Regions from separate parts of the Devosia alba genome, predicted to be linked through region 1. Evidence: predicted binding sites of a transcription regulator. Region 1 holds the regulator's gene; each other region holds the start of a gene.

Region 1 (2,202 bases):
GTTCTGCTGCGCCGGCGTGCTGCCTTGCCCCCAGGGGGGCCGCCAGAGGAGACATATTGTGCTGACCAGTCCCGTGCTTGAAGACCGCACCGCCCAAACCTATGCCTATATCCCCTTCACCGTCACCATGGCAGAGATGCAAAAGCCGGCCGACGAGGGGTTTCCGGCGTTGTTCGCCTGGCTCGCCAGCCACGGCCTTACCCCCATTGGGGCGCCATTCTACAATTACCGACGGATCGACATGGCCAGGACACTCGATGTCGAAGCCGGCGTGATGGTTGAGCGCGCTATGGCCGGGGACAGTCCGGTCAAGTTCGGCACCCTGCCAGCGGGGCAATATCTCAGCGCCAGCCATACCGGCCACTATGACGGCTTGCTGGACGCCACCGCGCAATTCATCGGCTGGGCGCAAGACAACAACATTGCCTGGGACATGCGCGCCGCCGCAGACGGCGATCACTTCGCCTGCCGGTTGGAAATCTACGAGACTGATCCCCGCGAGGAACCCGACCCCGCCAAATGGCTCACCCGGCTGTCATTCAAGACAACCGGCTGACCGGCATAAAGGGGCGGGGCGGCGGGGCCATCCATCGCGCCGCTCATCACGGCGGGCAGGCAATCAGTACTTGCGCAGCAATCCGACCAGCCGGCCCTGAACCTTGACGCGGTCGGGCGGGAAAATGCGGGTCTCATAGGCCGGGTTGGCCGCTTCGAGCGCAATGGTATTACCCTTGCGGCGCAGGCGCTTGAGGGTGGCCTCTTCATCGTCCACCAGAGCCACGATGATTTCCCCGGTGCTGGCGGCGTCCTGCTTGCGGATCAGCACGGTGTCGCCATCAAAAATGCCGGCATCGATCATCGAATCGCCGCGCACTTCGAGCGCGAAATGTTCGCCACTGCCCAGCATTTCGGGTGGCACCATGATGGTGTGTGAATGAGACTGAATTGCCTCGATCGGTGTGCCGGCTGCAATGCGGCCCATGACCGGGATGGAAATCGAGCGCACGCCGTCATCATCAGCGGCCATCCGCGAGGGCGGGCTGGCGACCTTGCCCAGATTGCCCTCGATCACCGACGGCTCGAAGCGCGCCTTGCGGCCACCCAGTGACGGGTTCATCGAATCGGGGAGTTTGATCACTTCGAGTGCCCGCGCCCGATTGGGCAGGCGGCGAATGAACCCGCGCTCTTCAAGCGCGGTAATCAGCCTGTGAATGCCGGACTTGGACGCCAGATCGAGTGCATCCTTCATCTCATCAAACGATGGCGGGATGCCGCTTTCCTTCATCCGCTCGTGGATGAACATCAACAGCTCGTGTTGTTTGCGGGTCAGCATGGGGCCCCTCGGGGTGAGAATCGGAACATAGACAGAACGACTATAAGTGTTCCAGTTATGTTCTGCAATATCCCGTGCAATTTTGTGCTGCGCCCAGACTCGACGGCGTCAGAATGCGTCGACCACGATCGTCTCGACCATCGCGCCGGCGGGCTGGCCCGGGTCGTGTTCGGGTTGCACGATCAGCAGGTCCGCCCTGGCCATGGACGAGGTGTGGCCGCTATCGGTCTGGCTGATCGGCAGGGCCTGGGGGCCGGTTGGAGTCTGCAGCAACTGCGCCCGCATGAAATGGCGGCGTGCCGTATTGGGCGGGGTCGGCGCCGCCAATGGCAGGTGCCAGTGAATCTGCGGCGCCAGGCCCAGCCAGGCGCGCAGGGCCGGCTTGATGAAGACAATGGCGGTGACCATGGCGGAAACCGGATTGCCCGGCAGCCCGAACACCAGGGTCTTCCCAACGGTGCCGAACATCAGCGGCTTGCCCGGCCGCATATTGATCTTCCAGAAATCCAGGGTGACCCCGAGTTCGAGCAGGATTTCCTGCACGAAGTCATGATCACCGACACTGGCGCCGCCCGTGGTGATCAGCACATCGGGCTCATCGGCGAGGATCGCCACCAGCCTGGCGCGCAACTGGTCCCGCTGGTCGCGCGCAATACCATGGTCGGTGACGGTTTGGGCATAGGGGGCCAACAGGGGCGCGAGGCCAAAGCTGTTTGACGCGATGATCTGATCGGGCCCAAGGACCGCGCCTGGCAGTTCCAGCTCGTCGCCGGTTGCCAGCAGGGCGATGCGCGGGCGCTTGGATACGCTCAGGGCGGGGGCATTGGCAGCAGCAGCGACGGCCAGCTGCATCGGCGTCAAGCGGACAC
Region 2 (2,202 bases), on a different contig from region 1:
GCGCTCGCGCGCTGCCCAAAACTACCCTGCATGGGAAGAATGACTGTCGGTCTTGCTGTCAGTCGTCGCTTGCCGTGTCGTCGCCGCCACCGGCGACCAGCAACACTTCGCCCAGCAGGCCCGAGCTTTCGCGCACACCCTGCTCGATGGCATTGGCCGCAGCCGGGTTGTCCTTGAGGAACTGGCGCGCATTCTCGCGGCCCTGCCCCAGGCGCTGGCTGTCCCAGGAGAACCAGGCGCCGGCCTTTTCCACGATCCCGGCCTTGACGCCCAGGTCGAGCAATTCGCCGGTCTTGGAAATCCCTTCGCCATACATGATGTCGAATTCAACCTGCCGGAACGGCGGCGCCAGCTTGTTCTTGACCACCTTGACGCGGGTCTGGTTGCCCACGATCTCTTCGCGATCCTTGAGCGCGCCGATGCGGCGAATATCCAGACGAACCGAGGCGTAGAACTTCAGCGCATTGCCGCCCGTGGTGGTTTCCGGCGAGCCATACATCACGCCGATTTTCATGCGGATCTGGTTGATGAAGATCACCAGGCATTTCGACTTGGAGATCGACCCCGTCAATTTGCGCATCGCCTGGCTCATCAGCCGGGCCTGCAGGCCGGGCAGCGAATCGCCCATTTCGCCTTCCAGCTCGGCCCGCGGCGTCAGCGCCGCCACCGAATCGATCACCAGCACGTCAATGGCGCCGCTTCGCACCAGCGTATCGGTGATTTCCAGCGCCTGCTCGCCCGCATCGGGCTGCGAGATCAGCAGATCATCGACATTGACGCCCAGCTTGCGGGCATAGATCGGGTCGAGCGCATGCTCGGCATCGACGAAGGCGCAGATGCCGCCGGCCTTCTGGGCCTCGGCAATCACATGCAGCGCCAGCGTGGTCTTGCCCGAGCTTTCCGGCCCGAAAATTTCAACAATGCGGCCCTTGGGCAGGCCGCCAATGCCCAGCGCGATATCGAGCCCGAGCGATCCGGTCGAGATCGACTCGACTTCAATCGCCGCCGCCTCGCCCAGGCGCATGATCGAGCCCTTGCCGAAATTGCGCTCAATCTGGCTGAGCGCCGCGGCAAGTGCCTTGTCCTTATCCATCGATCCACCTTCAACAACACGAAGCGACGCGTTAGCCATCAATTCTCTCCTTATTCCACGCTCTGTCAGGCTGCGCAACGCGCTGGCCGCTGGGCTGGGGGTGCATACAATGTGCTTTATTTGTTCTCATATTGTTCTATATCAGTCAAGGGACAAAATGAGAACATCGCGCGGCGGCGTGCTTTGACACGGACAGAATCGGCAGCGCCGCACACCGCGCCCCTATAAGTATGATTTTTGGGCTTGCGTCATCGGGCCATGTTGCGTTTTATGCCCCGCAATTCTGCCCGTTCGGGCCTTCAGCGCAGGAGCCGCGCCGTGAATCTCATTCAGTTTCTCGATCTCGATGGCGATCGCGCCGTCGCTGCCGTGGTGGACGGTACTGCCCGCATCGTCAACGACACCGCCAGCGTCTATGACCTGACCATTGCCGCCCTCTCCAGCCATGGCGGCCTGGCCGCGCTGATTGAGGCCAAGGGCCTGGGCGACACCGTTGATCGCGCCGCCATTCTGGCCGAAGGCCGCATGCTGTCGCCGATCGATCACCCCGATCCGGCCCATCTCTACGTCACCGGCACCGGCCTGACCCATCTCGGCTCTGCCGCCACGCGCGACGCCATGCACAAGGCCAGTGGCGCCAAGCCGGCAGGCGAGCTCACCGATTCCATGAAGATGTTCCAGATGGGCCTGGAACACGGCAAGCCGAGTGCCGGCGAAAAGGGCGTGCAGCCCGAATGGTTCTACAAGGGCAATGGCTATTCGGTGGTGCGCCCCGGCCATCCCCTGCCGTCTCCCGGCTTTGCCCTCGACGCTGGCGAAGAGCCCGAAATTGCCGGCATCTATGTCATCGACCAGAATGGCCAGCCGCGCCGTCTCGGCTTTGCTCTGGCCAATGAATTTTCCGATCACGTCACCGAGCGCATCAATTACCTCTATCTGGCCCATTCCAAGCTGCGCGCCTGCTCCTTTGGCCCCGAACTGCGCCTGGGCGATCTGCCGCACCATGTCGAGGGCATGTCCCGCATCTGGCGCGACGGCAAGGTGCTGTGGGAAAAGCCCTTCGTGTCGGGTGAGGACAATATGAGCCACACCATCGCCAATCTCGAATA
Region 3 (2,202 bases), on a different contig from region 1:
CGGTTGGGGTAGCCCTGAACACCGGCGGTTCGCCCGAAGACCTGTTCCGCAAAGCCGATATCGCGCTCTATGCGGCCAAGGCGGCCGGGCGCAATACGATGCGCCGGCACGCCGACTGATCTGGTTGACCAGAACGGGCAAAGGGGCCGCTGATGCGACCCCTTTGATATATTTTGCTCGGCGGCGAAGGCCGGAGCGAATGGGCCCCGCAATGGCTCCACTGTCGCACTCGAAAGACGACCGTCAAAGACCTAGAGCGATTTCGCCGTCTCTGCGAAACGGTGATACGCCCTAGAACGGAATATCGTCGTCCATGCCGCCGGGCTCGAAGGCCGGGGCGTTGGCCTGCGGCCGACGGGCCCCACCGCCACCGGCGCCACCACCGGTGCCTCGGAAGCCGCCACCATCGTCGCCGCCGCCGCCGCCGCTGTCGCCACGACCATCAAGCAGCGTCATGTTGGAGTTGAAACCCTGCAGCACGATCTCGGTGCTGTATTTGTCAGCGCCCGACTGATCCTGCCATTTGCGGGTCTGCAACTGGCCCTCGATATAGACCTTGGAACCCTTCTTGAGATAGCTCTCGGCGACCCGGGCCAGACCTTCCGAGAAAATCACCACGCGGTGCCATTCGGTCTTTTCGCGGCGCTCGCCGGTATTCTTGTCTTTCCAGTTCTCGGAGGTGGCGATCGACAGATTGACCACCTTGCCGCCACTGGGCAAATTCCGCACTTCTGGATCGGCGCCAAGATTGCCGACCAGGATCACCTTGTTGACACTGCCTGCCATCGCTCATTCCTTTTTCAATTCAGTCCCGGTCTGCGTGGTCGCGGGACGCTTACTTACTGATGGTTGCGGACCAGTCCACCCCGGACGCGGCTGCTTGATCGGAGTCCGCACGCCGCTCTGTTCTAGCGCTTCGCCCGACCGGGCGCGCGCCTGAACAGCATGTTTTAAACACCTAAGAAACGACTGCCGCTTGCCGATCGCGCCTTGGGTTCATGTTATGTTCTGCTGCGGATAATTGTCAAGCGTCCCGTGCCAGCCGGCGCGGGACGCTTGACGGCGCGGGATCAGGCTGGCTTGAGCGCCTGGGCGCAGGCGTTGGCAAGGTCACGATTGGGCGCGTCGGCGCCCAAAGGCGTCGCCCAACCCGCTTTTTCGATGATGCCGCGTCAGGCATAGGTCGAGGCTTTGCCCAGCTCGGCCATCACCGCCACGCGGTTGCTGTCGCTGGTGGACTGCTCCACGCAATAGGGGGTGAGGGCCGCGGTGACATCGCTCGCCGATTGTTTGGCTGCAAGCTCTTGGGCGCTACCGCCAGTGACCCAGCCACCCCAGCTGAAGCCAATGATGGCAAGGGCGACGGCACCGGTCGCCGCACCGTAAAGTGCGGGTTTCGTCCATTCGGGAATTTGCATGAAAGTCCGATCTGTATCGGTAAAGGCCGCAGTATTGCGACCACGGCAAAACCCTAACATGGCTGGCGCCCGAGCGCGAACTTGCGGCCAAAGCAAGGCAGATGCCCCTTGCCTCACGCTGCTGACACAGCTTGTCAGCAGCCCTGCCCCAATGGCAGAGCCGCTCATGGGAAATCGTGCATGGACTATACCAACCGTTCCGGCTCTTTGCCGTTATGCTGCTCGGCATCATGGTGGTGCCGGGCATGGCGTGAACCGGCATGTCGCGCTTGACCGAATCTGTATTGTTCCGCTTATGTTCCGGGTGTTATATGCCGCTTTGGCAAGGTGGAGTGGACACGCTAAGGTGACTGCAGCGCCGGGCCGCCATGCGCGGAGCCAACTTGCGGCAGTGGCCCGCAATGCCTATTTTCTGGAGCTTCCCGCCCTGCCGACGACCGTTTGACCGCTGTGCTGCCAACACTCTGGCGCACCGAGCCATGGACTTGATTGATGACGCCAAAGCCCAGCCTGAACCGAGAGATCATCGTGCGCGGTGCCCGCGAGCACAATCTCAAGGGCATCGACCTCAAGTTGCCGCGCGACAGCCTGATCGTCATGACGGGCCTCAGTGGTTCGGGCAAGTCCTCGCTGGCCTTTGACACCATCTATGCCGAAGGGCAGCGCCGCTATGTGGAGTCGCTGTCAGCCTATGCCCGCCAGTTCCTCGAAATGATGCAGAAGCCCGATGTCGAGCACATCGAGGGCCTCAGCCCGGCCATTTCCATCGAGCAGAAGACCACCA
Region 4 (2,202 bases), 340 kb from region 1:
GGTCGGCCCGACAGGCCGGCCCGCATGCCGGTGGCAGAACCGCGGCGAGGTCAGTCCAGGACCTTGCCCGGCCGGCGCAGGATGAAGGCGATGAGAAAGCCGAGATAGACCAGACCGGGCAGCAGCAGGGCGTTGAGGCCGGCATAGGCATAGCCGAGGCCGCCGAGCAGGCCGCCCAGCAGCAGCGAGAACCAGACCAGCAGATGCTGGGCCCAGCGCCAGGGCGGCGCCAGGCCGCGCAGCGCGAGGGCCAAATCCTGGCCGGCGGTGAACAAGGTGCCGGTAACGAAGGTGGTGCCCAGCCGCACCGAGCCGGTCGAGGGCACGATGGCGTTCTGCGCCCCGGCGCCGGCAGCAAGGAACAGCATGAACTGGCGCGGTGGACTGCCCAGGGCCGCGCCGGCCAGGGTGGCCAGAAAGCTCAGCACCACCAGCGCCGTCACCAGGCTCGAGCCCCAGCGCGGCCCGGCCAGCAAGGCGAGCAGCGAGCCGAGCAGGCTGCCGGCAAAGAACAGGCCGACCAGCGAGCCGGTCAGCAGCGCCACCGACCAGCTGCCCTGGGCCAGGGCATCGCCGAGCTGGGTGGTATTGCCGCTGACAAAGGAGGTGAAGTGGCCGCCCAGCTCGATGAAGCTGACCACGTCGGAAAACCCGGCGGAGGCGGTGAGCAGCAGGCCCAGGCTGAGTTGCGGGGTTGGCGTCATGGTGCTGAGTCTCGCGCAGGGTTCGGTCACGGAAACTGGCCCGTTGCGCGGCCGGCGGCAAGGGCCTTGCGTTGGCCGCCAGCGCAAATGCTAACAGTCTGCTAACCAATTGCCAGCAATCCCCGCTGTTCCCGTTCTACACACTCGACAGGAACAAACATCGAACATATAAGAACATAATAGCAACACGGGAGATGCAGATGCTCACTTTCATCAAGGACTTTGCCGCATTCGTTACGCTGGGCGCCTTCACCATTGGTTCGCTCACCTGGATGGATATGCTGGCCCGACTCGTGTGACGCTGCAGCGTCTGCAGCGTGCGGCGCTGAAACCCGGCGCGCGCTGCGCTGTGGATTGCGCCATCGGCACGGTATGATCATCGTCCCGCGCCAGTCATAAAGGTAGTCATGACAGGCCCCGGTTTTATTCACCTTCACGTCCACTCTGCCTATTCCCTGCTTGAGGGGGCGCTGCAGCTCGACACCATTCTCAAGCTGGCCGGCGAAGACGCGCAGCCCGCGCTGGGCATTGCCGATACCGGCAATCTGTTTGGCGCGCTGGAGTTTTCCGAAAAGGCCAGCAAGAAGGGCATTCAGCCGCTGGTCGGGGTGGAGCTGGCCATCGATTTCGCCGCCGGCGAAGAGCGCGTCAGCGAGCGCGGCCATGTCGCCTGGGCGGGCAAGTCCAGCGTGGTGCTGCTGGCGCAGACCGAAACCGGGTTCGGCAATCTGTCGCGGCTGGTGTCGCAATCGTTCATCGAGGGCGATGGCGGCACGGCGCGGGCGCAGCTCGACTGGCTCAGCCGCGATCGGCTCGACGGGCTGATCTGCCTGAGCGGTGGCCCCGAGGGGGCCATCGACATGGCCTTTGCCCAGGGGCAGGACGCCAATGCCATCAAGCGGCTGGACCGCCTGGCGGAGCTGTTTGGCGAGCGCTTCTATATCGAATTGCAGCGCCATGGCCGGGTGCAGGAGGCGGCGGTGGAGCCGCGGCTGATCGACTATGCCTATCGCAAGGGCATTCCGCTGGTGGCCACCAATGAGCCATTCTTCAAATCGGTCAAGGAATATGAGGCGCATGACGCGTTGCTGGCCATTGCCGGCGGCACCGTGCTGGCCCAGACCGAGCGGCGCAAGCTGAACGACCAGTATTACTTCAAGACCCGCGCCGAAATGGCCGCGCTGTTCTCGGACCTGCCCGAAGCGCTGGACTCGACCGTGGAGATCGCGCGGCGCGTCTCGTATCGGCCGCTGACGCGCAAGCCGATCCTGCCCAAATTCGCCGCCGCGCCCGATCTGAGCGAGGACGATGCGGTGGCCGCCGAGGCCGACGCGCTGCGCGCCATGGCCGAAGAGGGCCTGCGCAATCGCCTCGCGGCCACGGGCCCGGCGCCGGGCAAGACGGCAGCGGAATACTGGGAGCGGCTGGAGTTCGAGCTGGGCATCATCGCCTCCATGAAGTTCCCCGGCTATTTCCTGATCGTGGCTGACTTTATCCG

Evidence for each region. Region 1 encodes LexA, which represses DNA repair genes until DNA is damaged. Its sites were predicted from a motif close to TGTTCNNNNTGTGTTCNG; they were not measured.
Region 2: recA (recombinase RecA) is a predicted target of LexA. The motif match lies at 1,215-1,232, and genes of this name have one in related genera.
Region 3: ssb (single-stranded DNA-binding protein) is a predicted target of LexA. The motif match lies at 994-1,011, and genes of this name have one in related genera.
Region 4: dnaE (DNA polymerase III subunit alpha) is a predicted target of LexA. The motif match lies at 854-871, and genes of this name have one in related genera.

Annotation. Positions count from the first base shown of each region.
Region 1 covers NZ_JBDUUI010000001.1:6,791-8,992, forward strand. The annotation lists gene ABFY71_RS00030 (GyrI-like domain-containing protein) at 59-556, shown strand; gene lexA (transcriptional repressor LexA) at 620-1,333, opposite strand; gene ABFY71_RS00040 (molybdopterin molybdotransferase MoeA) at 1,442-2,202, opposite strand, start outside.
Region 2 covers NZ_JBDUUI010000003.1:122,991-125,192, forward strand. The annotation lists gene recA (recombinase RecA) at 59-1,132, opposite strand; gene araD1 (AraD1 family protein) at 1,412-2,202, shown strand, end outside.
Region 3 covers NZ_JBDUUI010000007.1:141,869-144,070, reverse strand. The annotation lists gene ABFY71_RS12125 (diguanylate cyclase domain-containing protein) at 1-119, shown strand, start outside; gene ssb (single-stranded DNA-binding protein) at 292-786, opposite strand; gene ABFY71_RS12115 (hypothetical protein) at 1,173-1,418, opposite strand; gene ABFY71_RS12110 (hypothetical protein) at 1,550-1,672, shown strand; gene uvrA (excinuclease ABC subunit UvrA) at 1,911-2,202, shown strand, end outside.
Region 4 covers NZ_JBDUUI010000001.1:344,756-346,957, reverse strand. The annotation lists gene ABFY71_RS01595 (YoaK family protein) at 51-704, opposite strand; gene dnaE (DNA polymerase III subunit alpha) at 1,112-2,202, shown strand, end outside.